DNA from 4 places in the Paenibacillus sp. SORGH_AS_0306 genome. Region 1 is predicted to be linked to each of the others. Evidence: predicted binding sites of a transcription regulator. Region 1 holds the regulator's gene; each other region holds the start of a gene.

Region 1 (8,179 bases):
TGTAGTCATTACCAATCACTCGAAATTATTTACCGATGTCAAAGCAGGACATCAATTGTTACCTGCTTATGATCGCTTGGTTATTGATGAAGCACATCATCTAGAAGATGTCGCAGGCAAGCACTTGGGTATGCATATGAAATATTTCACATTGGTTCATCCACTGTTACGATTGTTCAAAGACAGCAAAAATGGTCAGTTAGCGATTTTGCGTCAACAATTAGGCTCTTCTGGCAATGAACGTGGTATGGATTGGGCGATAGCGATTGATAATCTATATCCTGAAATTGTAGATGTCAAAGAAAACTGGGATAAATTGAGCGAGTTACTATTTGCTTTGTTACCTCAGCGTAGTGATGCCGCTCCTGGTGAAGCCGGGCAGTTTACACTTCGTCTTTTACCAGACAAGCAACCGACCGAATGGAATGTGATTACAGAGCTTGAGAATCAGATTCATATCGGACTGAGCCAGTTGATTCGTAAAGGCGAGCAAGTGATGAATCAGATCAAAGACAGCGATGAGCAGTTAGGCACAGATAGTCTGGTAACAGACGTATCAGGTCTATTCAAAGACTTAACAGTGGTACGAGATGATCTGCGTCAATTTGTGAAGCTGGAAAGTACAGATACGGTCTACTGGTATGAAGCTAATGGGAATTACCGTAGCAAGTCTTTACAGATGTATGCTGTACCGGTTGATGTGAGCAAGCAATTGAAAGAGTACTTTTTTGATAAAAAGAAAAGTATTATTTTGACATCAGCGACATTATCAATAGAAAAGAAATTCCAATATATGATTGAACAGTTAGGGCTTGTAGAGGCGGAAAAAGAAGGTCGATTGATGACCGAACAGTTATCTTCACCTTTCAATTATCGTGAGCAATCGCTGTTGTTAATTCCGCGAGATTTTCCAAGTGTCAAAGGCAGTGTTGGTGATGCGTTCTTTGTAGATACGTTAGCGAACTCATTAGCGGAGACTGCCAAAGCGACCAATGGACGAATGATGGTGTTATTTACCTCTTATCGGATGCTCAAGCAGGTGTATGAGCCATTGAAAGAGAAGTTATCACATAGCGATATTGCAGTATTTGGACAAGGGGTCGATGGAGGAAGTCGTACCAAGCTCACTCGAAGATTCCAAGAGCGTTCCGCTTCGGTGTTGCTGGGTACAAGTAGCTTCTGGGAAGGGGTCGATATTCCAGGCGAAGCGTTAACCTGTCTGGCGATCGTACGTTTACCTTTTCAACCGCCTAATCATCCACTGCTTGAAGCCAAAAGTGAACGGCTGAAAAAAGAAAAGAAAAATCCATTTATGAAATTATCTGTACCGCAAGCAGTTATCCGTTTCAAACAAGGTTTTGGTAGATTAGTACGGACATCTAGTGATCGGGGAATCGTTATTGTCTATGACACTCGTGTGATCGAGTCCTATTATGGCAAGCATTTTCTATATTCATTGCCCGGTCCCAAAATGGAACATATGCCGACAGAGCAGATGGTACCCCGTATTACAGAATGGCTTAGCCAGGCCGAACCTGAAAAGGAAACTGTAAATCAAGAGGGGGAGCAAGCATGAAATCCGACAAAATATCAGAAGCAGTCGTGCGAAGACTACCTGTATACCTTAGATATCTGAACGAACTTCACACACGTGAAGTTCCTACAGTGTCTTCGCAAGAACTGGGACAAAAACTAGACTTGAATCCAGCACAAATTCGCAAAGATTTAGCTTATTTTGGAGATTTTGGACGTAAAGGGATCGGTTATGATGTATCGTATTTGATTGAGAAAATACGTCATATTTTAAAATTAGATCAACAAATCAATGTGGCACTTGTAGGCGCTGGTAATCTAGGGCATGCCCTTTCTAACTATAATATGTATCTAAAAGAAACAATGAAAATCGTAGCTGTGTTTGATTCTAATGATTCGAAAGTAGGCTCTTTAATCAATACATTAGTCGTACAGCCTATTGATGAACTTGGAATTACAGTCAAAGCGAGAAGTATTCGTATCGGAATTGTTACAGTGCCTAATGTTGAAGCACAGCGTGTAGCGGATCAGTTAATTGAAGCAGGGGTTGAGGCTATTTTGAACTTTGCACCGATTATTTTGAAAGCTCCACCGCATATTCGTGTGCATACTGCTGATTTTACAACGGATTTATTAAGCCTTGCCTATTATCTGGAAGATGGAAAGGAACATGAAACTAATGAATAACACCTCGAACAAATGGGTCATCAAAAACGGTATGTTTGCTGTAATGAGCGAAGAGAAATCAATGCTTTTTGGACATATGGTGATTGAAGATGGATGGATTACGTATCTTGGAGAAGAAGAACCTGTGATCGAAGAAGACACAACCGTAGTAGATGGCAATCATTTGTTTTTTATTCCGGGTCTAGTCAACAGTCATGGTCATGCAGCGATGTCGTTGTTACGTGGATATGGAGATGATCTTGCTCTACAAGTATGGTTACAAGAAAAAATGTGGCCGATGGAAGCGAAATTTACAAGTGACGATGTATACTGGGGAACTGCTCTGTCTGTATTAGAAATGTTAAAAGGCGGTACAACTACATTCCTCGATATGTATGATCGCTCAGAACGTGTAGCCGAAGTGGTAGAACAATCGGGTATGCGTGCAGTATTGATGCGTGGTGTAATCGGCTTGTGTTCAGAAGAAGAACAAAAGCAAAAGCTAAAACAATCAATCGACTTTGCACGTGATTGGCATGGTCAAGCGAATGGACGTATTACAACGATGATGTCTCCACATGCACCGTATACTTGTCCACCTGCATACATCGAACAATTTGTACAAGCAGCTCATGATTTGGATTTGCCGCTGCATACACATATGTCTGAGACACTAGCAGAAGTTCAATTAAACGTTACAGATTATGGACTACGTCCTGTAGCTCATTTGGAGAAATTAGGATTTTTCACTCGTCCAGCATTGTTAGCTCATGCTGTTCATTTGAATGATGAAGAGATCGAAGTACTTGCTGAGAATAAAGTAGCGATCTCTCATAACCCGGGCAGTAACCTCAAATTAGCAAGTGGTGTAGCGCGTGTACCGGATCTGTTGCGTGCAGGCGTTGTTGTGTCTTTGGGAACAGATGGCCCTGCAAGTAATAACAATCTAGATATGTTTGAAGAAATGCGTTTGGCTGCTCTTATTCATAAAGGAGTATCCGGCGATCCAACAGCTGTGCCTGCATTAGAAGCATTGAAAATGGGTACTGAATACGGTGCAAGATCTGTATTTTTGAATGATGTAGGTACATTCGCTGTAGGAATGAAAGCTGATATTACAGCACTTAATGTAGATCAACCGCATTTTTTACCACGTACTGATTTTATTTCACATACGATCTATTCTGCATCTGCTAAAGATGTATTGCATGTATGGGTAGACGGTAAGCAATTGATCAAAGACGGTATATCATTAACATTGGATGAAGAAAAAATTCGTCATGAAGCCCAAAGTGCTTTTGAAGGTTTGCTTAAACGCTAACTGGAAGTCGACAGGAAAGGATGGCGTGTTTTGCGAAATTTGGGAAGTGGCAAGTGGATTGCAATCATTATCGTTGTAGTAGGATTGCTGATATTAGGTGTAAATCAATTTTATGTGCATGTAATGGCAAAGCCATGGAGTAAAGAACAACTGGCTATTAATAGCGCACAGGAAAAAGCAGATATTGTATCTGTGACGCGTACGTTTAATTCCGTCTGGACAGATAGTTCAACGTATTGGGTCGTAGAAGGTAAAAATACAGCACAAGAAGATCTAATGGTCTGGGTCAAATTTAATATAGACGGTTCGGTAGCAGAAGGAGCTAATGCAGTGCATGTTGAGAAAACAGCAGGTACAGTATCCTATCAAGCCGCCACCGATCTTTTGCAAAAAGATTTGCCTGGAGCAGAAGCTGTACGAATTGTACCTGGCTCATATAATGGAAAATACGCATGGCAAGTTTTTGCCAAACTGAATGAACGTTATTATTATCTTTTCTACAATTTCCGTGATGGAACCAAATTAGGTGGACCTATGGAATTGCCTGCAACTTTAAAAGGAACAGGGCAAGAATAACATCATCAAGCTCAAACCATATAAAAAAGCATGATCTAAGGAATTCATATACTGAATCCAAAGATCATGCTTTTTTGTTAATTAAACATAGATTATAAGCGGAATTGCAGTACCGTATTTTGTAATTTCTCAGCCATAGAATGAAGTGTGGCGGTATGAGCTGTACTTTCTTCCAAAAAAGCTAATTGTTCTTCTGTAGCTGCACTTACGCTTTCAGTGTTAGAAGCAACATGATCGGTCAAGCTTGAGATATTTTCCATAGATTTGACAATCTTCTGTGAATGTTCAGATAAATGATGGATAGAATCAGTCACTTCTTTAATTTCAGAAGTGGTATGATCGGTTAGAGATTTAATGGTATTAAACAAATTACCTACAGAATGAGCCGCAGCAATACCTTGACTTACTTCTTTAACCATGTTTTCCACCGATTCGGTAGCACCTTTTGTTTCACTTTGAATAGCATTGACAAGTGCTCTCACCCGATCTACGGATTCATTGGTTTCGTTAGAAAGTTTACGGATTTCGGAAGTAACTACAGCAAATCCACGTCCGTGTTCACCTGCACGTGCAGCTTCAATTGCTGCATTGAGAGAAAGAAGACCCGTCTGAGCTGCAATCGAAGAAATTGCATTATTGATTTCTTCAATTTCTCCAGAGCGTTTGTTTAACGAAGAAATAATCACTTCCAATTTACTCATACGTTGATGAATTTGATCCATTTGGTTCATAACATGTACTATTTCTTGATTACCGAGTAGCGCTTGACTTTGTGCTTGTTGCGCAACGCTCATCGCTTGCTGGCTACTTTGATCAATCTGCTGAATATCTTTATTAACATCATAGACAGTTTGTAATCCACCTTCTACAATTTTAACTTGATCCTGTGTACTGTTAGATAGATCAGACATAATGTCTGCAACGTGTTCAGCAGCTTTACCTGTTTCAGACGTACCACTAGCAACATCTTTAGAAATCGTAATAACGTGCGAAGCATTATCATTAATTTCATGAACAAGATGACGCAAGTTATTTTTCATACTATTAAAGGAAACCGCTAACTCCCCTAATTCATCTTTTTGCTTAACATTTACATCTTCAATATTGAGATCCCCTGTAGAAATAGATTTGGCTGCTTTACTTAATTTTTGTAATGGTTTGGAGATAAGACGTGAAATAAAGATGCCAATAATAATCGCTAATGCGAAGTTAATGATGCTGATTGCGATAGCTAGCTGGCGAACATGTGCTATTTTTTGTGTATTTTCATCTTTGGCAGCCGTCATCAAAGCATCTTGTTGATCTGAAAATTGTTGAGCAAACTTAACAATAATACTTCCTACAGGAATAACACTGGTAATCACATCAAGATAAGATTGATCCACTTGAGCAGGAGGCAGGTTGAACAGTTCTTGAGCGTGGGTTTTGTAATACTCGTTCATTTTCAGCATATAATCTAATTGAGCGGTATCTTCTTTGGAGACGACTAAGCTTTTCATCTCATTCAAAAGTTTGGTCGTCTGATCATTCGTACTTAATAATTGAGAACCATAGTACGAATCGCGACTCAGCATATAGGTCTGCATATATCCATTTTGAGTAGTAGCATAAAATTTCAAATTATCTGCTTGTGATTTTAGAGTGACATAACGATCCAAAATTGTACTCATCGATTGCTGAATTTGTTGAAGAGACATAATATAGATCACTCCCGCACAGCCAGCAATAAGAGCAATAGCAAGAAATCCAGCTAAAAGCTTATGCAGGATAGATAGACGCATCGCAGACCACTCCTTCATATATACTTATTTCCATTTCGCTATATACTTTTCTTCATTAGCTGGGGTAATCAGTTCATAAGGAATGCTGATTTCTTTAGGAACTTGTTTACCATTAGCAGCTTCTATTGCTGTTTGAAGACCTTGACTACCTTGAGCAGATGCATTTTGAAAAACGGTAACTTTTAATTTATTAGCTTTCATAAAATTCAAAGCATCCATCGTACCATCTACACCTGCAAATACAATATTTTGATCTTTTCCATTAATTTGAGTTGCGAGAATAGCCCCAATAATCATTTCATCATTATTGGCAACAACCGCATCAATTTGTTGACCGGATGCTAACCATTTGGCCATTAGTGCCATACTTTTAGCGCGATCATAATTCGCTGTTTCTTCAAAAACAATTTTCATATTAGGGTATTTAGCGATAACGTCTTTATTTCCCTGGGTGCGGTTAACCTGTGCATCGCTACCCATATCGCCATCCATAATAGCAATATTGCCTTTTCCGCCCAAAAGTTTGGCGACTTCATTCATTTGAAGCTTACCAGCGGTTAATGAATCTGAACCTACATAAGAAGTGAGAGTATCTAATTCTTTGAAAGTACGATTGACGGCCACAATCGGGATATTCGCTTGATTGGCTAGATCAACAATCGTTTTTGAAATCGAGGGGTCCATCGGTAGAAAAGCAATAGCTTTGACATCTTGCGCAATAAATTCTTTGATTTGTTGAAGTTGAGTAGAAGCATCATTTTTGGCATCAGCATAAATTACATTCACATCAGGATGTTTTTTGGCATAACTTTCCATGCCGGCTGCTACATAACTGATAAAACGGTCATTCATATCTGGGATAGATACTCCAATAGTGACTTTTCCTGTTGTAGTTGTGTTAGTCGTAGTTGTGGGTGTTGCTTCAGTAGTAGTGGAAGTAGATGCAGTAGAAGTTGAGGAATTAGGACTTACAGATGAAGTTGCAGAACAACCTGCCATAAACATAAAAAGAGCTACTACCAACAAAATAGGGGGATACTTAAACCATAGGCGCATTATCTAACCTCCATACTAGTCATTTTCAAACGAATATAACGTTTACATTTTGTGCATTATCTAAAATAAAGACAAAATGTGACAAGATTATAAAGGCATTATCGACAAAGGGTAGGGGTTTTGTTAGAGCCGATTTAAATTCTACTAAGAAAGGCATAAATAAATAAAAATACCGCTACTCTGGTATCTAAAAGTAGCGGTATTAGAAATCAAAAAACACGTATGATATACTATATATAGATGAATAATTGTAAACACACCAAAAAACCTATCTATTTACTGTTACCGATAGGCGCTAAAATACCGAAGTAAAATATATGTTGTTATGTACACCGTGTTTACTACATTAAAGGAGGACGTATATGAAACTCCGTGTCATGCCTATTTTTATAACAGTCATCGTATCTGCCACTGTATTATTTGGTGGATGGTTTACGTATCGTCAGTTGACTCTCTACAGTCCGCTTACGAAAATTGTACAGAACTATCCTGGGGTAAATGCCTCTCATATTAGTATTAACCCAAAAGAAGTCATGTTGAAACTCGATCTTGCTCCTTCTGCAGATTTAGGTGGTTTGGTACAGACTTTGAATAAGCAAGGAACCGATATCTGGGGTACACGTACACTCCAATTAGAAGTAACAGATCACTCGAATACAGAACTCGACAAAGTATGGGAAAATGCAATGTTCTCTGTTTCTCAAGCAATGGCTACACAAAAATATACTGAAATTCCGGAAACTGTTGAAAGTATCATGCAACAAAATAAAAATATTCAAGTTAAAGCAGAAATGGATGAACGTAACGTATACGTATCTTTGAGCAATGGGAAGGGAAGCAAATTCCTGATTTTGCCACGTAATTCTCAAGTCACAGGAGGAAGCGCCTAATGCCTAAATGGACAAAAGAGATTGTTGTTGGATTTGTGCCGGTCTTGTTAATTTTTCTTATTTTTGTAGGATATAATATTTTACCGTTGTTATTGATTGCTGCTCTAGTAGGTGGAACATTCTTGGTGATGCAAATGCGTGGTGGCTTAGCGGTCGGTGCTGCGCAAGAACGTAAACGTAAAAAAAATGGCCCGCTTAAATTAACATTTGAACAAATTGGTGGTCAGGATAATGCGAAGCGTGAATTACGTGAAGCTCTTGATTTTCTAGTACGTCATGATGAAATGAACAAATTCGGAATTCGTCCGTTAAAAGGAATACTGCTTACAGGTCCTCCGGGGACAGGTAAAACATTG
Region 2 (8,179 bases), 340 kb from region 1:
TCCAGATATGTTCTATACTTGGATACACCTTCACGCACAAGTGTTACAAGATTACCTGTCCCCTGTCCCATTGCAAATGTAGGTCCAAGTTCAAATAATTGATCCATCATCAGCTTGCGCATACTTCTGCCTGTCCGCTCTGCGAAATCATATGCTATTTTTTGCATGATTACTGATAATAATTGTCGAACAACCAGAGCACCTACGAATCCGAAGACATGACCAAGCTGATGATGAAGAGAATCCCCGGTAAATAAACCGGAGACCGCTTCTGCCAACCATAACGACTGCATAATAATAACGATTGTCTGCACGAATGTGAATAGACCTGTTAATGCCATAATCGGTTTGATGCCTTGTAGTTGGATTAGCCCTTTACCCATGATTAATACTCCAAATGTGTTTTTTCGTGTAGACGTTTGTGAAACACAAAATATGTCCAGATTTGATAACCAAGTACAAACGGTAATAATGTACAGGCTACAATCGTCATTACTTTTAACGAATAATGCCCGGAAGCTGTATTGTATAAAGTCAGATCATACATGGCTCCTAGCGAGCTGACCATTACACGCGGGAACAAGCCGATAAAAACAGAAGCAATCGATAAAATAATCAATCCGCCTGTCATACCGAACGCCCATCCTTCGCGCTTTTGTTTCATAAAATATCCTGCAAGTATAAATACAATCACACCTACGACTGCTATAGCGATTAGAATCGGACCACGTACAGTAAAAACATCTGTATATACAGAGGTCAAGATAGCAAGTAAGACCAACAATCCTGCAAGTGGGATCAGCAATTTACGTGCCATTACACTTGCTCGTACTCGAATATCGCCTGTAGTGCGTAGTGCAGCGAACATTAAACCATGCACGATACAGAGCATAACCGTTGTTACACCTGCTACAAGAGAATAAGGATTAATAATATCTCCAAACCCTGCATGCATCTCCATATCTGCTCCTATTGGTAATCCTTTGAGCATCGTTGCAAAAGCCACACCGAATAACAAAGGCGGTAACAAACTACCGAAAAAGATACACATATCCCACGTCTTGCTCCATGCAGAATGACCGACTTTACCACGAAATTCAAAAGCAACACCACGAGCGATCAAAGCCAGCAATAAGGCTACAAAAGGAAGATAAAAGCCACTAAACATTGTCGCATACCAGTTCGGAAATGCCGCGAACATCGCTCCGCCTGCTGTAATTAACCATACTTCATTACCATCCCAGAAAGGCCCAATTGAGTTAATTAGCATACGACGTTCCATATCATTACGAGCTAACAACTGCGTAGACATACCGATACCAAAATCAAAACCTTCTAAAAAGAAAAAACCAACAAACAATACAGCGATCAATACAAACCATACTTCATTAAGAGATAGCATGTTTCAACTCCTCCATTTCAAACGGATCATTGGAATGATCGTCATGCGAATGTTCATCACCTGGGCCTTTTTTTATTTCACGAACAAATAAAACCACTGTGATTGCTCCAAGAACGGTATAGACCAGAGTAAACGTAATCGTCGAAAATAACACAGAACCTGCGGATACACTTGGTGATACACTATCTGCGGTAGTCATGAGTCCAAATACTGTCCATGGTTGACGACCCACTTCTGTCATAATCCAACCGGATGTATTGCCGATAAAAGGTAACGCAATCCCATACATCATCGCATACCAATACCATTTCGGTGCTTGTTCTACTTTGCGTCGGAACATTAGATACACACCATAAGCAGATAAAGCGATCATTAACATGCCGCTAGCTACCATAATACGGAAACTCCAAAATGTTGTTTTGACAGGTGGTATGTAATTGCCTTCGCCATATTTTTGCTCATACTGAGCTTGAAGTTCTTTCATCCCTGTCACAGAACCTGTGAATTTTCCATATGATAGATAACTGAGTAATCCTTTAAGTGGAAAGTTAATCTCGAATGTATTTTGTTGCATCTTGGTATCAATTCCACCTACTAACATCCAGGGTGCTTTTTCAGCAGTAGTGTTCCATACCCCTTCAGCAGCAGCCATTTTCATTGGTTGCGTTTCTACTAGATATTGAGCTTGAGAGTGACCGCTAAAAGCTACTCCTAACGATGATACGATGCCTACAATAATCGCAATTTGAAATGACTTGCGGAATACTTCAATATCTTCACGCCGCAGCATTTTATATGCGCTGATTCCTGCCATAAGAAAGGCTGAAGTAACAAAAGCACCAAATACGGTATGTGGAAATTCAACCAACACTTGACCATTGGTAATAAGAGCAAAAAAGTCATTCATTTCGGCACGTCCATTATTGATCGTGAATCCGACAGGATGTTGCATAAATGAGTTCGCTGTTAATATCCAGAATGCAGATAATGTTGTTCCGAACGCTACTAACCATATACAGAGTAAATGTACTTTGGCAGACAAGCGTTCCCAACCAAAGATCCATAATCCAATAAACGTAGACTCCAGAAAAAAGGCAAATAAAGCTTCTACTGCAAGTGGTGCACCAAACACATCACCTACAAAACGTGAATAATTAGACCAATTCATGCCAAATTGAAATTCTTGAAAAATCCCTGTAACCACTCCAACAGCAAAGTTGATCAAAAACAGCTTGCCCCAAAACTTGGTCATTACTTTGTACTGATCTTTTTTAGTGATAACATACATCGTTTCCATAATAGCTACCAACAATACGAGCCCAATCGATACCGGTACAAAGAAAAAGTGAAATACGGTCGTTAGCGCGTACTGAATCCGGGATAGCATAAGAACATCCATCCGATAACTTCCTTTCTTTTCTGAAAATTGATTAAAAAACTAAATACATTGTAGTCAAAAAGTCATAGATACGATTGTGATTAAAATCACAAATTTTCTTTAAAAATGTAACAAAAAGTGACAAAATGTGATTGAGATCACAAAATAAAAAAAGCCGATGAAATTCATCGACTTTGAGATCACTACTTTTATATTATTTATTTACATGATAACAACTTAATGATAGATCGCTACTAATATTAATGGCCCGATAAAAGAAGACACAATCGCACTGATTGTTAATGCTAATGATCCCATCGAGACCGCGATTTCTCCATGTTCTAACGCTTTAGCTGTTCCCAGTGCATGGGATGAGACACCTAGCGCAATGCCGACACTAATCGCATTTTTAACCCGAAATAATTTCAGGCAACCAAGCCCCAAAATAACCCCTGTAAAGCCAGCAATCATTACAAAGACAGAAGTAAGCGAAGCTTCTCCACCTAAATTATTCGAAATTTGAAGAGCGACAGGTGTCGTAACAGACTTAGGAATAATAGAAATAATATAAGGTTCACTGAATCCCAATACCAAAGCCATCCCCACTCCGCTCAGCATTCCTACGACAACACCAATTAATGAACTTCCCAGAATAGATAACCCGTACTGCTTGAACAAATGTCGTTGTCGATACAGCGGATAAGCTAAAGCTACCACAGCAGGCCCCATTAATTTACTGATCCATTCTCCACCGATCATATAAGTAGAATACGAAGTATGCGTAAGTAGTAAAATAACAACAATCATAAAAGTGGTTGTTAGTACAGGAATTAGAATTGATATCCGTACATGTTTGTACAATAGACTAGCTACAACATATAACGCCAACGTCATCACAATCATTAATAAAGCTATACCTATATTCATTTGTGCTGATCTCTACTTTCATAGATCAATTTGTGTTCAGGTATAAGAGCAGGCGATTGTGCATTAGATTTGGATCGATCAGCCAGTGTAATAAACCACTGCGCTACAAAACCTGTAATGCCGATCGTAAACAATGTACTAATAACAACAATTAGAATCAATAATAGTCCTTTACCTGCAAATAAATCGAGATGCTCTATAACTCCTACTGTCGCCGGGATAAAAAACAACGGTAAATAGAACAGCAAAGTATTGGCTCCTGTCTGAATCCACTTTTCAGGAAAAACATTTAACATTAATAAAGCAAATAACAACAACATTCCTAGCACACTGCCCGGTATAAACAAATGAAAATATTGCTGAATTAACGTTCCAATTATGTAAAATAGGTATAATACAGCAATTTGAAGCACCATTTTAATAATCTTCATACGTATAGCTCTCCTTTGTCTTTCACTCTCTATCTCTATATCTCTTTTGGTGTAAAACCTCTCCAAGTTTTACCCTTATAGCAAGATCACATCAAAAAGATCATCCTCTTCTTTTTAAGAGTGATGATCTTTTGTGATGTAAAATCTTATCTTACCTGACACATATAAGCGTTATGCTTTTGCAGACTTATTTTTACTTTGATTGGCTTGGCGAGCCAGCTTTTTGGCTTTTGTGTTACTTATGGCTACAGGCTCTAACGTTTCAGGTTCAGGTTCGACTTCAATTTCAAGTGCGGTCTGAACAGGAATACTATTCGGATACATTTTGCGGAATAATAAAGTCTGTACTAATAAGAACGATCCACTCACCATCCAGTATAAAGGCATCGCTGCCGGTGCACTAAATGAGAAAAATGCCATCATAATTGGAGACAAATACCCCATAATTGCAAATTGTTTTTGTTGCTCAGGTGTCATATTATACTGTGAGACTTTGGCTTGAAGCATATACAGTAATGCTACAATAATCGCCATAATCCAGTTAGGCTCTCCTAATTTGAACCACAAAAATGAATGAGAAGCCAGTTCCGGTGTAGCACGAATCGCTGTATACATACCTGATAAAATAGGCAATTGAATCAAAATAGGCAGACAACCGATATTTAATGGATTAAAGCTATGCTTTTTGTAGATCTCCATCATTTCTTGTTGTTGCTTTTGTTTGTCTTCGGTACTGGTTTTATTCTCATATTTCTTTTTGAGCTGATCAAGTTCAGGTTGCATAATGCTCATTTTACGCTTCATGCCTTGTTGACCTTTAGCTTGACGCATCATCAATGGGAATAAAGCAAACCGTACTGCCAGTGTCAAAGTAATAATAGCCAGCCCGTAACTTCCACCGAACCAAGTTGCAATATGCTGCATACTATAGGTTAATGGAAAGACAACGTAATGAGTAAAAAAGCCGGGTGTGGATGAATTGACTTCTTGTACAGATGAGGTACCGCATCCTGCTAATAATACCATCATCATTAAACCTAGTATTAAACCGTAAATACGACCTTGTTTTCCCGTAAAAGTGAATCCCTTGAATAATTGCATGTTGTTCCTCCTCGTTGATGTTGTTGCTTATGGCTCAACGAGGATAGGCAATCTCCTGCATCTTCATCAGGAGCTTCTTTACGGCGTATGATTCGTGCCAGTGTTATCGGTGTATGATGTATCGTTTTGAAAATGATCAAAGGTAGATCATAATGTCCACGAAGTTGCCGGTTACTGATCCAAAATTCGGTGATTCCGCAATACAAATGAGCAATATATCCATAACTCACTGTAATTAACAGACCAATCGAAAATAAATACGGTATCCAATCATGCATTTCAAACAAGGTATTCACCCCCTCTGACTATCATAAGATAGTTAATATGTTAATTATAACACTACTCGATCCTTTTTACATAAGACAAATTACGACAATTATAATATGATTTGACGAATAATGGATAAACATTAGAAAAAATCTGCAAATCACTCTTGTAATCGCTTTTATTATATACTACAATAAAGTTAGTTAAAGGATTGTGACCGGTTAAGCGGGCAATGCCTGAGATTATTGTAATATCATTTTGTAGAAAAATGGTATTGGAATGATTTCGGGCATTTTTTATATTTATATACATGTATTGCTGTATATTTTCTATAAAATAACCCCCGTTCATTTTAGAATTGTAGGTGGAAGATTATGATTATAGAGAAAATATTAAATAATAATGTACTACTGACCAAAAATCAAAAAGGCAAAGAAATTATTGTAATGGGTCGAGGTATTTCTTTTAATAAAGTGATTGGTGATCCGGTAGATGATACCAAAATAGATAAAATCTTTATGTTAAATGAGAACGAATTCACAGCCAAGTTAACCGAGTTGTTGAATGAGATTCCTGTCTCCCATCTAGAACTAGTCAATCAAATTGTAAATCATGCCAATGCGGTGCTAGGCACAACATTGAGCGATAATATTTATTTGACACTGACAGATCATATTCATTTTGCATTAGAGCGTTATGAGAAACAACTTCATATCAAAAATGCGTTACTTTTTGAAATTCAACGCTTTTACAAAAAGGAATACAGTGTCGGTCAAGATGCTTTACAGATGATCAAAGACAGTACTGGTATTTCATTAGGCGAAGACGAAGCTGGGTTTATCACTCTTCATATTGTAAATGCTCGTATGGATGGTAATGAAATGCAAGCTACGATCAAAATGACAGAGATCGTACAGCATGTACTCAATATCGTGACTTATCATTATGGAATTGTATTGGATGAATCGTCACTTAACTATTCTCGCTTTGTTACTCATCTGCAATATTTTGCGATGCGGTTGTTACGCAAAGAGATTCATTATAGTGGAGAAGAATTCCTTTATAATCAAGTCAAAACAGCATATAGTAAAGCATTTGAATGTGTCTCCAAAATCAATGATTATTTAGAAAAAACGTATGATCAATCATTGAGTAAAGATGAATATGTCTATCTCACTATTCATATTCACCGGGTAACCGAACGAACAACGATTGAAGAAGAACAATCATAATTAAATACATTCCATCCATTAGGATTGTGACTGGTTATGCAGGCAAAACCTAAACTGATGGTGAAAAGGACGCGCTAGTTCGCTGTCTATTTCACCACGAGTTTAGGTTTTTCTTGTTTATAAAAGAAAATAAAGAGTGCCGGCAATTTCTCTTTGTTCTTTTATTGACAGTAAAGCTTTCCTTTCACCCATGTCGGCCAACATGTCGTGAGGATCTTGTACTAATCGATGTATTTATTCATAAAGGAGCTATCAATCATGAGTAATCAAGATTTATCCAAACAAATTATTAATCTGGTCGGCGGAGAATCGAATGTCAATTCGGTATTCCATTGTGCAACACGTCTACGCTTCAGCTTAAAAGATTCCAGTAAAGCAGATAAAGCAACGCTCGAAAAAACACCGGGTGTGATTACAGTCGTCGAAAATAGCGGACAATTTCAAGTCGTTATCGGCAACTCTGTTAGTCAGGTGTACGATAAAATTATGGCGGAAACGAATTTGCAAGATGTAGAGAAATCGACTGAAGCGTCAACGACGGCTACAGATAAAGATACCAATATACTAGGTAAAGCAGTCGATATTATTTCTAGTATTTTCTCTCCTCTACTTGGAGCTTTGGCAGGTGCAGGGGTATTAAAAGGATTAGTTGCTTTATTTCTAGCACTTCACTGGCTAGATAACACATCAGGCACCTATCTTGTTCTGAATGCAGCATCAGATAGTGTATTTTATTTCTTACCGATCTTCCTAGCGGTTACATCTGCGCGTAAGTTCAAAACCAATCAGTTTGTATCGATTGCAATTGCAGGCGCGTTAGTCTATCCTACGATTTTGACAGCATTAGATAGTGGGATCAGTTTAAGCTTTCTGAATATTCCGATTGTACTGGTTAACTATACATCCAGCGTTATTCCGATTATTTTGGCAGTATGGGTACAATCGTATGTAGAACGATTTGCAAGCAAATTTATTCATGAATCTGTTAAAAATATTTTGGTGCCTATGGTGGCTTTGTTAGTTGTTATTCCTCTAACATTCCTTGTATTCGGTCCTGTAGGTCATTTAGTGAGTCAAGGATTAGCATCAGGATTCACATGGATTTATAATTTGAGCCCTATTCTAGCAGGTGGTATCGCAGGGGCATTCTGGCAAGTATTTGTTATTTTCGGCGTCCACTGGGGCTTTGTTCCGATTATGCTTGGAAATATTGCAGCTAATGGATTTGATCCAATGTTGCCGATGTTAACAGCTGCGGTTATGGCTCAAGCGGGTGCAACTTTAGGTGTATTTTTCAAATCAAGAAATAAAGATACCAAAGCATTAGCCGGTTCTTCTACACTTGCTGCAATCTTCGGGATCACTGAACCAACGATTTACGGGATTACATTGAAATTGAAAAAACCATTTATTTATGCTTGTATCGCTGGTGCTGTAGGTG
Region 3 (8,179 bases), 440 kb from region 1:
TGCACAGACAGGACAGACATTTCTAGTAGCGCTATTCTCCGGCGTTGTAGCTACCGTGTTATTCTTCGGGGCTACCGATCAAGTAAGGCACCATCCTGCTCGTCTAGCAACTGTAGAAGCAACCCAAGCGTTAGAAGTCGTATTCACTTTACTGGGAGAATGGTTGCTTCTGGGTGTAATGCTATCCTCTATAGGAATGTGGGTAGGATTGATACTGGTGATCGGTGGCATGGGCGTTAACGCATGGTTATCGATTCGTGAACCAGGTATCACTCGTAAGCGAAAATCCAATCATTCGGTGATGTAATGTTTTTCGGATATAATCTACAATTCGGTCATGATCAGATTATTATCATTGATCATTATGCGAATAATTGAGCGATATTAAAGGAGTTTATTATGCGATTTGATATTCAATTTTTATCTTTTTTTGTACTGCAAGTTGAAGGCAAAGAAGGGCAGACAAACAAAAATTATAAACATTATCAGACATTAGATGACGATGAGTATGAAGAAAGTGAAATCAAAAAGTTTCTTCATGCTGAATTTACCCGTACCGCTAAGCGCAAAGTAGAAAAAAATCCAGGCACAGAACAACCGCCTACCAAAATAGGTACATTTTTAGTAGAACCGGGACATGAATTGACCAGTAATCCCAACTTCAATTTATTTACTCGCCTTAGAGCTGTTGATAACAAAGAAGATTTCAAAAATGCTTGCGACGATCTGGTACGTAGCTATCTAGAAACAAGCTCTGTACGTGGAGGAGCATTGATTATTACACAAGCAAAGCTGGATACCCATTTTGATGATCCATTTATTTTTGTAATGAAATGTGATTTTGAACAGCGGATTGCACGTATCTCTGATGAACGTAGTCTGATTAGCGAAGTCGAAATGGCGATCAGTGCTCGGAATATGAAATCGATCCAATACCCTCATATGCCAGAAGAAGGCATGATTGAAGAATGGGAGCTCAAAATTCATCAATCGTCCCATGCGCGATACTTTGAAGACTTTTTGAAATATATTACGTATGAACAATCTATTCCTGAGATTGTAAATGAACGTGTGATGGATTATGTACAGACTTATGTGGAAGAAAAGTGGCCGGATGCGACTAACCTGGAACGTCAACAAGAAGAGCATGATCTAGAATTATGGGCAGCCAGTGAAAAGCGGGATATTCAAGAAAAATGGGAACCTCAACATGTGATCGAAGCGGCAGAGCGTATCGTAGAGATCAAGCCAGAGATTGAGATCAAAATGAAGCTAGGGGATACCAGTATTCGTGGACTACTAGCTGATTACGGATACCGACTGCATATTGCCAAATTAGGCGATCATTATGCAATGGTGATTGAAGGCGATGCGTTTACATTTGATAAAGGATTTTCCCCGGTCGAACTGTTACAGCCGGAGTCTTTTGAAGTGGTCGCTAGACGATTAGTAGATCGCGCCAATGAAGCACCTGAACGTGATGATGATATTCCTTATTGATCAGATAACAGCAAAATTTGATCTATACAATCAAAAAAAGTGGATTCAGGGTTTTACACCTAAATCCACTTTTTTTATACTGAGAAGTCATTCTATAGATATAGATGAATTAGAGATTTGTCATATGAATAGAAGATAGTCTATAGTTATCTATATACGACTTAAATATCTAGCTGTGCAATCTGATCTTTCAGTTTTTTCGCAGAATCACGTAGTAATTGTTCTTCATGCTCATTCATAGGAATCGGTAGTTTTGCCTGAATACCATCTCGACCGACAATAGCAGGTACACCGAGATATACATCAGAGATTCCATGATAATCTTCAAGTAGAGAAGATACATTCAATACAGCGTGTTCATTTTGTAAAATAGCGGCTACAATGCGGTCTAGAGCGAGTGCTATTGCATACGATGTAGAGCCTTTAGCATTGATAATTTCGTAAGCGGCATTTTTCGTATTTTCAAAGATTTCGTTTTGTTTGTCTTCTTCAAAATCCAGTGGAGCTCCTGCAATATTAGACAGACTCCATACCGGCAACTCGGAATCACCATGTTCACCAATAATATGAGCATGAATACTACGAGGATCAATGCCTTTTTCTTTACCAATTAAATAACGGAAGCGTGCGCTATCGAGTAATGTACCGGAACCAATCACTCGATTAGATGGCCAACCGCTTTTTTTCCAGGATACATAACTGAGTATATCTACTGGATTAGTAGCGATCAGTAGAATACCACTATTATTATATTTCGTAATATTCGAAATAATCTCTTCGAAGATGGCTGAGTTCCGATTTAACAAATCAATCCGGGTTTCGCCTGGACGTTGATTTGAACCGGCAGCGATAATGATAATATCTGCGTCTTTGCAATCCGAATAATCACCTGCCCATAGTTTGACGCCGCCGACAAATGGGAGTCCGTGGTTCATATCGAGTGCTTCGCCAAGAGCTTTGTTGTGATTCGCATCAATAAAGACGAGTTCAGACATTCTCTTGTGGAGTAGAAGGGTGTAAGCGGTTGTGGAGCCTACGGCTCCTGTGCCAATAACAACGACACGGTGGGGCTTGGATACAGATTCAGATACTGTCATTTTTTATCATCTCCTTAATTGATCTTTGTTACAGATTCGCTACTATTGTAACGGAAAGCGCGACCAATGTAAAAAGGATCACACATCAGCAAATGTACAAAGTCGCTGAAAACCCTGCTAAAACGGCGAAATCTGTAATCGCTTGTAACTTTTCTGTAAACAACCTATGTTCATTTTAGTTTACTCTTATAAGGGTCATGAATAATTGAAATACGATAGCTTTATGTAAGTGCGGAAGGAGCGAAGGAATGAAGTTAACTATGCGCAAAGCGCTTTTTATATGGATTACACTTGTGTTTGTACTTAGTGCTTGTCAATCTTCTACAAGTGATTATGATCCAGCAGCAGACAAAGCATCAACTCAAGAACTCAAAAAAATGCAAACTGAAGATCAGGGGCAGACACTTACCCTTAACCATACAGCAACATCCGATACGAAGCAGGGGGGATCTTCTGCTGAAAGAGGATATAAGATTCAGACAAGACTGACAGACTTTCAACTACTAAGTGCTAGTGCAGGGCTTGCGTGGGGTGTAACCCGTAACGAATTACGTATATATGTTACACAGGATAGTGGAGACACATGGGATAATGTATCTCCTGCACAAACGGTCACTTTTTCAGAACCACCTACGTATGGCAAAGATATCTTTTTCCTGAATCAAAATAACGGCTGGGTGATTCGCAATGCGTCAGGTGTAGGAGAAACATTGATTCTGCATACTACCGATGGCGGGCAAAATTGGAACTTTGCTACATTAAATGATGAAGCTACTGTATTGGGCATTTATTTTATTGATAGTAGCAATGGTTGGGTAATGACTTCTTTGGATTCATCAAAAGATTCAGCAGATATGCAAGAGAAAGCATTATATACCACTACCGATGGTGGTAACACATGGAAAAAAATTATGCAAAACACAGGCGTATTTGTAACTGAAGGTTCAACCGCTCAAGCGATCCCGCAATTAGGTAAGCTTGTAGGAATGTCTTTTCGAGATCGTAACAATGGATTTGTAACCCTGGAACAACATGGTACACCTCATTTATATATTACAAGTAATGGGGGCAAAACCTGGAAAACAGGGCCAGACTTTGATAAAAATAAAAAATTGCCAGCTTGTCATTCTTTCACCACAGGCAAACCTCAATTTTTTGGTGATAGCAAAACAGCAGGTTGGATGAATATTGGTTGTGTGAAAGATAGCCAGACTAGCTATAACGGATACTTTACTCACGATGCAGGGAAGACATGGAACTTTGCTCCATTTGCTCTACAAGCGCAGACCGGAGTCAATCAATCGATGGGACCTACTTTTTTAAATGATAAAATCGGTTGGTCTGTAGTCAATGGCATCGTGTACCGTACAGCTAATCAAGGCAAAACATGGAAAGCTTTACCTATTAATAACACATTGCAGAACACATTGAATAAATATCCTGAATTGGTTAAATTGCAATTTTTCTCTGCGGATGTAGGCTGGTTATTAGTTGCCAAAAATGAAGAACGACGTTCTTTATTAATGCAGACGACAGACGGTGGCAAAACATGGCATGTACTATAAAAAAATAACAGCAGATAAGTAAAAAAGATCGATGACGTACGCCATTATGGGGTTGTGTCATCGATCTTTTGTGTATCACAATAGCTTCTTTTTAGAACATCAAAAAATAATTTAAAATTCTTTGTTGATTGTGAAATAAATCACATTAATGTGCTTTTAAATCAGTTATGCTTGGGATGTAGAAAAAACAAGGAGATGATTAAGATGAGAAACAATACTAATGAAAATCTTACTAACTTTTACATGAACCTTTGCTACACTTGTCTAGATGCTAATGAATGTCGTGAAGAAGAAGCTTGCAAAGCATGTTGGGCAGATCAAGGTGTATTGGATGCCGCTAAAGATGATACTCAGGAGCTTTTACAAGCGTATTATGCATAATCGATCAGCAAGTTTATTTACAGGTCAGACTAGACATTCCAAAGGATTATATACCGGCACTTCATAAAGGAACACACTTCACAGATGCATAAGAAGTGTGTTCCTTTGTTGATTTTTAGACTACCAGATTACATATGAGCTAGACAGGTATGTTTCGTAATGCTCTTAATCGTTGAAATAAGCAGTATAGAACCATCGTACTTATAGACGAACTCCAAAGGGGATACATTATGAAATATGCTTCTAAAACAGTTATCGTAACCGGTGCAGCCAAAGGAATCGGTAAAGCCGTAGCCGAAAGTTATGCCGCAGAAGGAGCTACTGTATTTTTAACAGATACGTTAGAGCCAGAAGGTGCTTCAGCTGCCGCGACTATTCGTGAAAGTGGTGGACAGGCTCATTTTCTACCGTGTGATGTACGTCGTGAACAAGATGTAATCGATACGATTCAAGAAATTGTAAATACGACCGGACAGATAGATATAGTAATCAACAATGCTGGGGTATCCCGCTGGAAATCTCCTTATGAATTAAGTCTAGATGAGTGGGACGATGTGATGAATACCAATGTAAGAGCATGCTTTCTGGTATCACGTGAAGCGGCCAAAGTCATGCGTGATCATGAAGGTGGTTCGATCGTCAATATTTCCTCAACACGTGCTCATATGTCTGAGCCTCACTCTGAAGCTTATGCTGCTTCTAAAGGCGGTATTACAGCGATTACGCATGCTTTGTCTGTATCGCTAGGCCCTGATCATATTACTGTTAACGCCATTAGCCCCGGCTGGATCGAGACAGGTGATTATAGTGCATTGAAGAAAGAAGACCATGAGCAACATCCTGCTGGACGTGTAGGTACACCTCAAGATGTTGCAAGAACCTGTTTATTTTTGACCGATCCAGAAAATTCTTTTATTACAGGTGCAGAATTAATCGTAGATGGTGGAATGACACGCAAAATGATCTATGTAGAGTAGAACAGAGTATAATGCACATAACAAAAAGAGATGCGATATAGTCGCACCTCTTTTTTTGTATATACATGCAATCTGTTGAATTTGTATCGTAGTGTATCTATTGGTAAGCATATATAAATTTAGCTTCAAATATAACTCAAGCCCAATTCCAATAGAATGATCACATGCTATTAATTAGAAGTCACTAGGCGCTTACTCCATTTTTCTTTAAATAATGGCAATGTGCTTTCACCAAAAATCTGTGCTTCTTCTAAATGAGGGTAGCTGGATAGAATAAAAGATGTGATGCCAATCTCTGCATATTCGATCAGACGATCTGAGACTTGATCTGGTGTACCGACAAACATCAAAGCTCCACCTGAACGAAGATTCGATAATCCTGCCCAAAGGTTAGGGCCAACTACAAAGTCGTTTTGAGCGGCTGCATCGCGAATCTGATTTTGACGCGTCTGACCTGTAGCACCTGTCTGACTAAAGGAAGCTTTGGCACGTTCAATCGTTTCTGGATCGATATCTTTGATCAGATCACGTGCGGCTTGCCATGCTTCTTCTTCAGTATCACGAACCAGAACTTGAGCACGCATACCAATACGAAGAGGACGCACTTCGCCATGTTCTTGCGCATAGTCTGCTTGAGCTTGCTTGAGTTCTTCGACTTGCTCTCGAATCATTTCAAGAGGTTCGCCCCACATTAGAAATACGTCTGAATATGCTGCACCGACAGATTTTGCCATTGCAGAACTACCGCCGAAGTAGATCGGAAGTGTAGGCTTTTGAACAGTCGCCGGACGGCTTGTACCGCCTTTTAATTCATAGTATTCTCCTTTAAAATCCACTTTGTGATTGGATACAGAAGAATGATTATTACTGCCAAACTCTGTTGAAGAAAGACCAGCAGCTTGTTCCCACACACTTTTCATAATATGCACATATTCACGAGTACGGGCATATTTCTCATCATGAGCACGAGCAAGTGGATCGCCTAATTCTTCTAGATCATCAGGAGAACTGCCAGTTACGATATTAATACGTGCTCGTCCACCGGATAAGTTATCTAGCCCTGCTGCCATACGTGCGGCTAATACAGGAGCAATCAACCCCGGGCGAAGAGCCACAAGAGGTTTGAGTGTAGTCGTTGCACCGATAATCGCTGATCCAACTACCCATGAATCCAGACAAGCACCACCTGTAGGAATCAAAGCAAATTCAAATCCTGCTTTTTCAGCCGTCTGAGCAACATTTGTTAAATAGTCAAGTGTGGGTGGACGCTCCGATTCTTGTCCAAAACGTGTTCCATCTCCCATTGTAGGTAAAAACCAGCCAAATTCTACTTCATCCCGTTGAATATGATCAGATGTTGACATAGTAATATCTCCTTTAAAAAATCATCTATATTTTAAATATATCATTTGTCATGGCAATTAATAAACTAATCCGACAAGCATACTTGGTATAAATGATACTAGCATTTCCGTTATAGTGTGTCAAATCATTTTGGGTCATATTATATGTAAGTCTAGTGGTGAAAGAGTGTCGCTTGCGTTAAGATAGAAATCAAAGTATTCGGCAAATTGAGTAGCATTTTATCTATAGCATAATAAAGGAGATCTAACGATGAGTACTGATATCCAACAGCAAAATAAGTTAAGTATCGGAGAAGTAGCAGAACGTTCAGGATTGAGTGTGCATTCTCTTCGATTTTATGAACGAGAAGGGTTATTGCTATCTACACGCATTGCAAGAGATGAAGGCGGACGGAGACGTTATAGTGAAGTAGATGTAGAATGGTTATATATTTGTACACGACTGCGTGCGTCAGGTATGCCGATTGCTCAGATTCGTCGTTTTGCTGAGCTTGTACGTACAGGCCCTGGCAATGAGCATGAACGGTTGGATATTTTGAAAGAACATCAACAGCGTGTAGTGAGTCAGATGGAACATTTAAATGACTGCTTGGAAGTCATTACACTCAAAACGAATGTGTATGAGAACTATTTGAATCGTAATGAACCAGAACAGACGTGGGAAAATAAATCTTTGACTTCTACAAACACAGACAATGATAAATTATGTCAGTAATAGGCGTTACGAATCAAATGATATTTTCGAAAAAATCGGGCTTGACCTAGAGTGAACTCTAGATTGTACAGTAATAGTATTCCAATGAAAAGGAGAGAAATAATATGGAACATGCTTATACGCAAACACCACAACACAACATCAATTCTGGATTTGGACATGACAGTACAGCTAGTGAGGTATTACAAGGAATCGACCTTACAGGTAAATTAGCCCTAGTAACAGGTGGATATTCGGGTCTGGGACTTGAGACAACACGTGCGCTTGTACAAGCAGGTGCTCACGTTATCGTTCCCGCTCGTCGCCCTGATGTAGCACGCGAAGCTTTGAAAGGGTTAGAACATGTAGAAGTGGATGAGCTTGATCTGTCTGATCTGGATAGTGTACGTGCATTTGCAGGTCGCCTTGTTGAGAGTGGACGCAGTATTGATCTAGCTATTCTAAATGCAGGTGTAATGGCTTGCCCCGAGACTAGAGTAGGTCCGGGATGGGAATTACAATTTGCAACGAATCATTTGGGACACTTTACATTGATTAATTTGATCTGGTCTGCACTTACAGCAGGTGAAGGAGCAAGAGT
Region 4 (8,179 bases), 170 kb from region 1:
ATCTGTAATAACTGCGAACGATGTTACTTCAGAACCTGTACCCGAAGTTGTAGGAATAGCTACGAATTGTGCTTTTTGTCCCAAATGTGGGTATTTGTAAATCCGTTTGCGGATATCCATGAATTTTTGTTTTAAGTTATCAAATTCAGTATCAGGGTATTCGTAGAACATCCACATGCCTTTAGCAGCATCCATAGGTGATCCACCACCAAGAGCGATAATGCAGTCAGGTTGGAAACGTTCCATCATTTGACGACCACGTTCAACTGTAGCTGTAGATGGATCTGGTTCTACATCAGAGAACACTTCAACAACTACTGGAGTCTGACGTTGACGCAAGTAATGTTGTACTTTTTCTACATAACCAAGTTGTACCATCATCGCATCTGTTACGATCACAACACGGCTAATATCAGGCATTTTAGCAAGGTATTGAGTTGCACCTTTTTCAAAATAAACTTTAGAAGGTATTTTGAACCATTGCATATTCACAGTACGACGAGCCACCCTTTTCACATTAATCAGATTCACTGCACTTACATTAGAAGAAGTAGAGTTACGACCATAAGATCCACAGCCTAGTGTTAGAGATGGTAAGTTAGTGTTGTAAAGGTCACCGATAGCTCCGTGTGTAGAAGGAGAGTTCACGATAATACGTCCAGTTTGTAGACGGTTAGCGAATTTTTGAATAACTTCATCATTATTAGAATGGATAGCTGAAGAGTGACCCATACCGCCAAATTCTACGATTTGTGCAGCACGTTCAATCCCTTGATCCGCATTTTTAACTCTATAGCAAGCCAACACAGGGCTTAATTTTTCAGCAGATAATGGGAATTTCGTACCGACACCTTCCAGTTCAGCAACCAATATTTTGGTGTCTGCTGGAACAGTAATTCCACAAAGTTCAGCAATTTTTACAGCAGATTGTCCTACAATAGAAGGATTCACTGCACATTTATCTGTATTCATTGCACCGTTTGTTAATTTGCCTGCTTCTTCTTTTGTTACAAAGTAGCAACCGTTATCGATCATTAATTTTTTCACTTTTTCATAGACAGGTTCTTCAATAACTACAGCCTGTTCAGAAGCACAGATCATACCATTATCAAACGATTTGGAAAGAATTAAGTCATTAACAGCTTGTTGTAGATCAGCACTTTTCTCGATAAAAGCAGGAACGTTACCAGGACCTACGCCAAGTGCAGGTTTACCACAGCTATATGCTGCTTTAACCATTGCGCCACCACCAGTAGCTAAGATCATGGCTACATCAGGATGGTTCATCAAAGCGTTTGTTTTGTCCATTGAAGGCGCATCAATCCACTGGATACAATCTGCAGGTGCACCATGTTTTACAGCTGCTTCAAGCAAAATGCGAGCTGCTTCTTTACTACAATTCTGTGCAGATGGATGGAAGCCGAAAATGATAGGGTTACGTGTTTTAATTGAAATTAATGATTTGAACATCGTTGTTGATGTTGGATTCGTTACAGGTGTAATCCCCATAATGATTCCGACAGGTTCAGCGATTTTTTGGAAGCTTTCATAATCATTGTCTTCAATAACACCGACTGTTTTATCATTTTTGATGCTGTGGTATATATATTCAGTAGCAAACATGTTTTTGATAATTTTATCTTCATATACACCTCTACCTGTTTCTTCAACAGCCAGTTTAGCAAGATACATATGTTGATCCAGACCAGCTAACGCCATTGCTTGTACGATGTTATCAATTTGTTCTTGATTCATATTCATAAATGCAGCGTGCGCTTTGTTAGCTTTATCAATTAATTTTTGAATTTCTTCCTGTGCACTCAATTCCACGTTGCGACTAGCATCATTTTTTACAGCCATTTCTCTCATCCTCCTCAGAATGTGTATTGCTTTTGTCTACGCACTGATCATAGCATAGAGACATAAATCATAATGTGATATTTTTCACAATCAATTTTTATTTTTTAAATTTATTCTATTTCATTTTTTCCTTTTGCATTTTAATATAAAAAGATGTATGATAATAGTGAAATTAATCACAAAGTACGAAGAAGCTTTTCTTCATTTGTAAGTCATCATTATTACTATATAATGTAGAATTTAACTAATCATTTAATTTCCAATTTTTTTCCTAAAATGTTATGCATTATGATTAATTTCACGTATAATTGAAATAAAGGGGCGAATAATAATGAACAAGTCTTTAGAAGAAACTCAACCACGTCATAATACAGCATGCTTTTCGGAAATTAATCAGGAACGATTACTTAACCATTCTACAGAACGTAGTATCGCAGCAGGATCTCATTTATTCTGGGAAGGCGATTTATCCGATAAATTATATTTCCTTAAAAGTGGACGCGTTAAATTAACGAAATCAACCGATGAAGGTAAAGAATTGATTCTATATATGTATCAAGCAGGAGATATGATCGGTCAAGCTGACCCATTCTCTGGTACACGCCTTGGATTTACAGCAGAAGCAATAGAAGATACAGAAGTTGCTGTGATCGAACATAAAGAATTAGAATTAATGATCTGTCAGTATTGCGACTTTGCAATCGACTTTATGAAATGGATGGGAACGCATCACCGTCTGACTCAGACTAAAGTGCGCGACTTGATGTTATATGGTAAACCAGGTGCACTCTGCTCTACATTGATTCGTTTAAGCAATACGTATGGTGAAGATTACAATGATCAAGGTTCTATTTTGATTAACAAAAAAATCACGCATACAGACTTATCGAATATGATTGGTGCTACTCGTGAAAGTGTAAACCGGATGCTTAGCGATCTACGTAAAAAAGAAAGTATCGAATATGAACACGGTATGATCATTATCCATGATCTTGAAGCTTTACAAGAAGTATGTCACTGTGAATTATGCCCTAAAGAAATATGCAGAATCTAATGAATATTCAGTATCTTCTATACACTTACCTGTTTAGACAACTAAAGATACCAAAAAAGCTTTCCGTGTGTTACTCATAGCGGAAAGCTTTTTTTGATTCATTCATAGCGTACTATTCTACCCAATGCTCTGCCCAGTTCTGAATCTGCTCCATAACCGGCTTAAGTGCACGACCTTTGTCTGTTAACTCATATTCGATTCGAACAGGAGTCTCTGGATATACCTGACGAATCAGAATTCCACTGCTTTCTAGATCTTTCATTCGTTCAGATAGCATTTTGTCGCTCATCATCGGAATCAGATTAGAAATATCTTTAAAACGTTTAGGACCACTCATTAATGATTGAATAATTAGACCGTTCCATCTTTTTCCTAAAAATGAAAACGCGGTCTCAAAACGGGGACATAATCCCAACTGGTGTTGCTCCATGTTCTCTCACCTCTTCAATTGTTCCGAAACACGGGATCGGATAGTCATAAGCTCGTATTTCATCATATTACGATGTTAACTTACGATTAGTTAGTACATATATTTTAGCATATTTTACCTGAAAAGAGAACGAAAACATTACATAATTACAGATTAATGCTCAATCTTTCAACATTATATTATGATTGTAGCGTTAAATCGATCAATTCTCGCAAAATGACCAGATCTTCTACAATAATAGTTGTCAATGATCTATTATACAATACTGCCGCAGGATGATACATAGGAAAAATCCAGTATTCCTGTTCTGACCAATGATATCCCTGATCCATATGATCGGCATCGACTTGTTGAATATGACTGCGCCGTGCTTGACCATGAACCTGAGAGACTTGGTATCCTTTGCCTAGTAATCGTTGTAAAGCAATATTGCCAAGCGTAATAATAATTTGCGGTTGTACCGTTTCAATCTCAGTATCCAAAATAGGTGCAAACGCAAATACTTCATACGAAGTCGGCGTACGATTCGATCGACTTGATCGTTCGGCTGTATGTTTACCTTGAATCATTTTGTCTTTATATGGACGACTACGTACAGTACTTGTAATATATAGATCATTTCTTGTGATATTCAAGGCATCAAAGTAACCATCTAACACTTTACCTGCTTGTCCACAAAAAGGAATCCCTTTTTCAACCTCATTTGCTCCCGGTGCTTCCCCTACCATCATCAATCCACCCGGAAATTTACCATAACCACCTAAAAATCCTTCTAACCGATGTCCGGCTACTCGCTCCAAACATTCGCTAATTCGTGTTGGCGATAATGGAACATTGCCAATCTGTGATTCTCTTTGTGCTTTAGACATCCATGCACTCCTTTCTATCACTAATCTACATGGTAGAGTGCTTTCATCAGTGTATAATAGCGATCTTGCTGGATAAAATCCCAAAAAAAGTACGCCTGTAGGCTATTAACCATACACGCGCACTTTTGAAAGATTTATTTTCTATGATTAATACTGTCTGGAACTCAGTTTGTTTGGTATAGCTGTTACGCCATTACTTTACTACCAAGTGCACGTGTAGGTTCTGTGCGACCGAATTCAGGACGTGTATTTATTGCAGGATACGCCCAGCGTACAGCGTTAGAGATAATGTGCATAATATCCTGATTGTAATACGTTGGATACGTCTCATGACCTGGACGGAAGTAAAACACTTTACCATGTCCACGACGATACGTACAACCGCTACGGAATACTTCTCCGCCTTCAAAGTTGCTCAAGTATACCAATTCATCAGGAGCAGGAATATCGAAAAATTCACCATACATTTCTTCTTTATCCAATGTGATTGAAGGGTTAACACCTTGAGCGATAGGATGCGTAGGATTCACACACCATAGAATTTCTTGCTCATCGGCTACACGCCATTTTAGATCACAACTGGTTCCCATTAATTGTTTAAATGGTTTGGAGAAATGCCCTGAATGAAGAACGATTAATCCCATACCTTCATTGACTCTTCTTGCTACCGCTTCTGCAATATCATCATCTACTAATTCGTGAGCTGTATGTCCCCACCATAACATCACATCGGTAGAATTCAACACAGACTCTGTCAAACCATGTTCCGGCTGATCGAGTGTAGCTGTACGGCAGGCAAAGCCTTCCTTCGATAGCCCATCCGCCAGAACAGTATGAATCCCATCAGGATATACTGCTTTGACATCATCACGGATTTTCTCATGTACAAACTCATTCCAGACCGTTACATTAATCATAAAAAACTTCCTCCTCTATATTAGACCCACCACATCTCACCAAGTTCTTCCTCAATCAAAACCTGCTTCAAGTTATGGACAGCTTTTGTGAAACCTTCATTTACTGACATTAGACCATCTTCGTGCTCTATACTTACAACATAATCGTATCCAACTAGACGTAATGTGCTGATAATATCAGCCCATGTTTTGTTATCATGACCAAAGCCTACTGTACGGAACTGCCATGCACGATCTTGCATTTTGGTGTAGTCTTGCATATCTGTTACACCGTGCATATTAACATTATCGGTATCTACGAGCGTATCTTTAGCATGAAAGTGATGAATTGCATTATTTTTCCCTAAAATTTTAATCGCTTGTACCGGATCAATCCCTTGCCACCACATATGACTCGGATCAAGGTTCGCTCCGATCACTTCACCAGCAGCTTCACGCAAGCGTAATAGTGTACCTGGAGTATGCACAGAGAAACCACCATGCAGTTCCAAACCAACTTTTACATTATGATCAGCAGCGAATTTACCATTCTCTGTCCAGTATGGAATGACTTTTTCTTCCCATTGCCATTTCATAAGATCCTGGAAATCATTCGGCCACGGTGCTACAGGCCAGTTCGGGTATTTCGCATCATCACTATCACCCGGACAACCGGAGAATGTATTTACAACCGCTACATCTAACTTCTGTGCCAGTTGAACGGATTTGATAAAGTCTTCATGGGATTCTTTGGCAATCGCTTTTTGCGGATGCAAAGGGTTACCATGACAGCTTAATGCACTAATCGTTAAACCACGAGAATCGATCGCTTGCTTGAATGCTCTAAGCTTACCTTCATCTGCAAGTAATTCGTCAGGCTTACAGTGAACATTACCTGGATTACCGCCAGAACCAAGCTCTACCATTTTAACGCCTTTTTCAGCTACATAATCCAATGCTTCTTCAAAGCTCATATTGTTGAGCAATACCATAAATACGCCTAATTTCATTTGTCCATCCTCCAGCTTCATTCGTTAATTTTATGAATGCAATCTGGTGAACTTATCACTTGAATCTAATCAATAGAGCGAACGGTGAGTTCTGTATTTGTCCTATCAGACAGTTGAGAATAGTGTAAATGCTCTATTATTAAATAATACGTCGAAACATGTCATAAAGTTCACCTAAATTGCGATTTATATCCATTTTAGTACAATTATTAGGATTGAACAGTAAGAGTTAGATTACACGCTTACTTTTCCACCTTTAGCACCGTATGATTTCACCCAGTTGATGCTTTGCTCGATACTTTGCAAAGGCGGTTGTAGGCATGAATCTTGCTCTACGACTAACCACTCTGCTCCTGCTTTTTCAGTAGCATCGGCTATCGCTGCAACAGGCACTTCACCTTCACCAAGTTCAACCGTTTGTGCACCTTTATCCGTGCGTTTGAAATCTTTCCAGTGAACAATCGGTAAGCGTCCAGCGTATTTTTGAATATATTCAATAGGATCATATCCACCATACTGTACCCAACAACTATCTAATTCAACTTGCAATAGTGATGCAGGCACTTCAGTATACATCGCATCAAATACAGTATGTTCCCCTAATTTTTCAGTAAATTCAAATTCATGGTTGTGATATAACAACACTACATCGTTTTGATTGCACAGTTCTCCAAGCTTACGTAGATTAGCAAAAACTTCTGGCCAGTTACTACGGTGCTCTTCAGACAAGAATGGTACAATAATATAACGATTGCCAATTTCTTTGTTATAATCGATTAAAGACTGTGCATCTTGTAATAATTCTGTATATTGGGTATGAGAACCCACAACTTCAAGGTTGTGTTTTTTGAGTAATTCGTTAATTTGACTAGCAGTACGTCCGTAAAATCCGGCAAATTCAACACCTTGATATCCGAGCGATGCAACTTTAGCAATTGTACCTTCAAAATCTTTTTCTAAATCGTCTCGTACTGTGTATAATTGCAGTCCAACTTTAACCATTGCTCCATTCACTCCCACAATTTATGATAGTTGTATAGGATGATGATATTTAATAGCTGTTACCTTGTCTGTAGCCTGCACGACTTTTGATAATCACATGCTTGCCTTCTAATGAAGAACGTTGGAATGCATGCATCGCTTCAAGTACATGGTATGCTAGTTCACCACTTGCGCGGTGAGGTTGATTGTTACGAATCGCTGTTACCATTTCGTTCAGACCTTTACCACGTTCATTACGAGTTCCTTCAAATACAGGAGGCACAATCTCAAACTCTTCTGAACCTGCACGTCTCAAGCGAACATCACCATCAAAAAAGTTAGGATCTGGAATATCTAATGTACCTTCTGTACCGTAGATTTCCATCCGAGGCAGTTGAGAGCCTCCTTTAATATCAAAACTGGTGATCATGGTAACGATTGCACTGTTTTCGAAATCGATCGTTCCTGCCAGATGTGTAGGTGTCTGTACACGTAATGGCGTACCTTCTTTGGGACCACTATGAACATGACGATCAGGAATCTGTATACCGGCTGATGAGCTAATTCTAGTCATCGATCCTAACAAGCTTGTTAATGCTGTCAAATAGTAAGGCCCCATATCGAACATTGGTCCTCCACCTGGCGCATAGAAAAATTCAGGATCAGGATGCCATGATTCAGGCCCACCACTCATCATAAAAGCAGAAGCTGCAATCGGTCGACCGATCAATCCATCGTCGATCGCTTTGCGCGCTGTTTCTATGCCTGAGCCGAGAAATGTATCCGGTGCACTGCCTACGCGGCGACCTACTTCTTTGGCTCGTAACAGTGTACGTTGACCATCTTCTAGCGATACTGCAAATGGCTTTTCAGCATAGACATGTTTGCCTGCTGCTAGTGCCGCCAGATTGACAGAAGCATGTGCCGCAGGAATCGTCAGGTTGATAATTAATTCAATATCTTCCTGTTGAAATAATTCCTCCGGAGTGAATGCGTTTGCAATGTTAAATTGTGAAGCTCTTGCTTGAGCCTTCTCAATCACCATATCTGCGCATGCTACCACTTCAACAACTGGACTT

What was found. The regulator Rex, encoded in region 1, represses fermentation and respiration genes when NADH is low (regulators of the CRP and FNR family bind a similar motif). The targets are predictions, from matches to a motif close to TTGTGAAATATTTCACAA.
Region 2: a site for Rex is predicted at 2,876-2,893, ahead of QE450_RS09380 (cytochrome ubiquinol oxidase subunit I). Genes of this name have one in related genera too.
Region 3: a site for Rex is predicted at 2,664-2,681, ahead of QE450_RS08965 (L-lactate dehydrogenase). Genes of this name have one in related genera too.
Region 4: a site for Rex is predicted at 1,933-1,950, ahead of adhE (bifunctional acetaldehyde-CoA/alcohol dehydrogenase). Genes of this name have one in related genera too.

What each region holds. Positions count from the first base shown of each region.
Region 1 covers NZ_JAUTBP010000001.1:2,530,710-2,538,888, reverse strand. Annotated here, with positions in the region: gene dinG (ATP-dependent DNA helicase DinG) at 1-1,576, shown strand, start outside; gene QE450_RS10940 (redox-sensing transcriptional repressor Rex) at 1,573-2,220, shown strand; gene QE450_RS10935 (amidohydrolase) at 2,213-3,520, shown strand; gene QE450_RS10930 (cell wall elongation regulator TseB-like domain-containing protein) at 3,551-4,096, shown strand; gene QE450_RS10925 (methyl-accepting chemotaxis protein) at 4,189-5,877, opposite strand; gene QE450_RS10920 (sugar ABC transporter substrate-binding protein) at 5,902-6,933, opposite strand; gene QE450_RS10915 (hypothetical protein) at 7,296-7,823, shown strand; gene QE450_RS10910 (AAA family ATPase) at 7,823-8,179, shown strand, end outside.
Region 2 covers NZ_JAUTBP010000001.1:2,186,729-2,194,907, forward strand. Annotated here, with positions in the region: gene cydD (thiol reductant ABC exporter subunit CydD) at 1-383, opposite strand, end outside; gene cydB (cytochrome d ubiquinol oxidase subunit II) at 386-1,402, opposite strand; gene QE450_RS09380 (cytochrome ubiquinol oxidase subunit I) at 1,389-2,801, opposite strand; gene QE450_RS09385 (LrgB family protein) at 3,018-3,707, opposite strand; gene QE450_RS09390 (CidA/LrgA family protein) at 3,704-4,138, opposite strand; gene yidC (membrane protein insertase YidC) at 4,310-5,239, opposite strand; gene QE450_RS09400 (hypothetical protein) at 5,182-5,526, opposite strand; gene licT (BglG family transcription antiterminator LicT) at 5,881-6,738, shown strand; gene QE450_RS09410 (beta-glucoside-specific PTS transporter subunit IIABC) at 6,997-8,179, shown strand, end outside.
Region 3 covers NZ_JAUTBP010000001.1:2,087,048-2,095,226, reverse strand. Annotated here, with positions in the region: gene QE450_RS08975 (DMT family transporter) at 1-307, shown strand, start outside; gene QE450_RS08970 (DUF3900 domain-containing protein) at 400-1,500, shown strand; gene QE450_RS08965 (L-lactate dehydrogenase) at 1,662-2,597, opposite strand; gene QE450_RS08960 (WD40/YVTN/BNR-like repeat-containing protein) at 2,846-4,162, shown strand; gene QE450_RS08955 (hypothetical protein) at 4,367-4,543, shown strand; gene QE450_RS08950 (SDR family NAD(P)-dependent oxidoreductase) at 4,774-5,520, shown strand; gene QE450_RS08945 (LLM class flavin-dependent oxidoreductase) at 5,691-6,884, opposite strand; gene QE450_RS08940 (MerR family transcriptional regulator) at 7,135-7,599, shown strand; gene QE450_RS08935 (SDR family NAD(P)-dependent oxidoreductase) at 7,704-8,179, shown strand, end outside.
Region 4 covers NZ_JAUTBP010000001.1:2,704,148-2,712,326, forward strand. Annotated here, with positions in the region: gene adhE (bifunctional acetaldehyde-CoA/alcohol dehydrogenase) at 1-1,860, opposite strand, end outside; gene QE450_RS11730 (Crp/Fnr family transcriptional regulator) at 2,192-2,914, shown strand; gene QE450_RS11735 (winged helix-turn-helix transcriptional regulator) at 3,027-3,344, opposite strand; gene QE450_RS11740 (uracil-DNA glycosylase) at 3,524-4,213, opposite strand; gene QE450_RS11745 (ThuA domain-containing protein) at 4,399-5,130, opposite strand; gene QE450_RS11750 (sugar phosphate isomerase/epimerase family protein) at 5,151-6,119, opposite strand; gene QE450_RS11755 (sugar phosphate isomerase/epimerase family protein) at 6,354-7,121, opposite strand; gene QE450_RS11760 (Gfo/Idh/MocA family protein) at 7,171-8,179, opposite strand, start outside.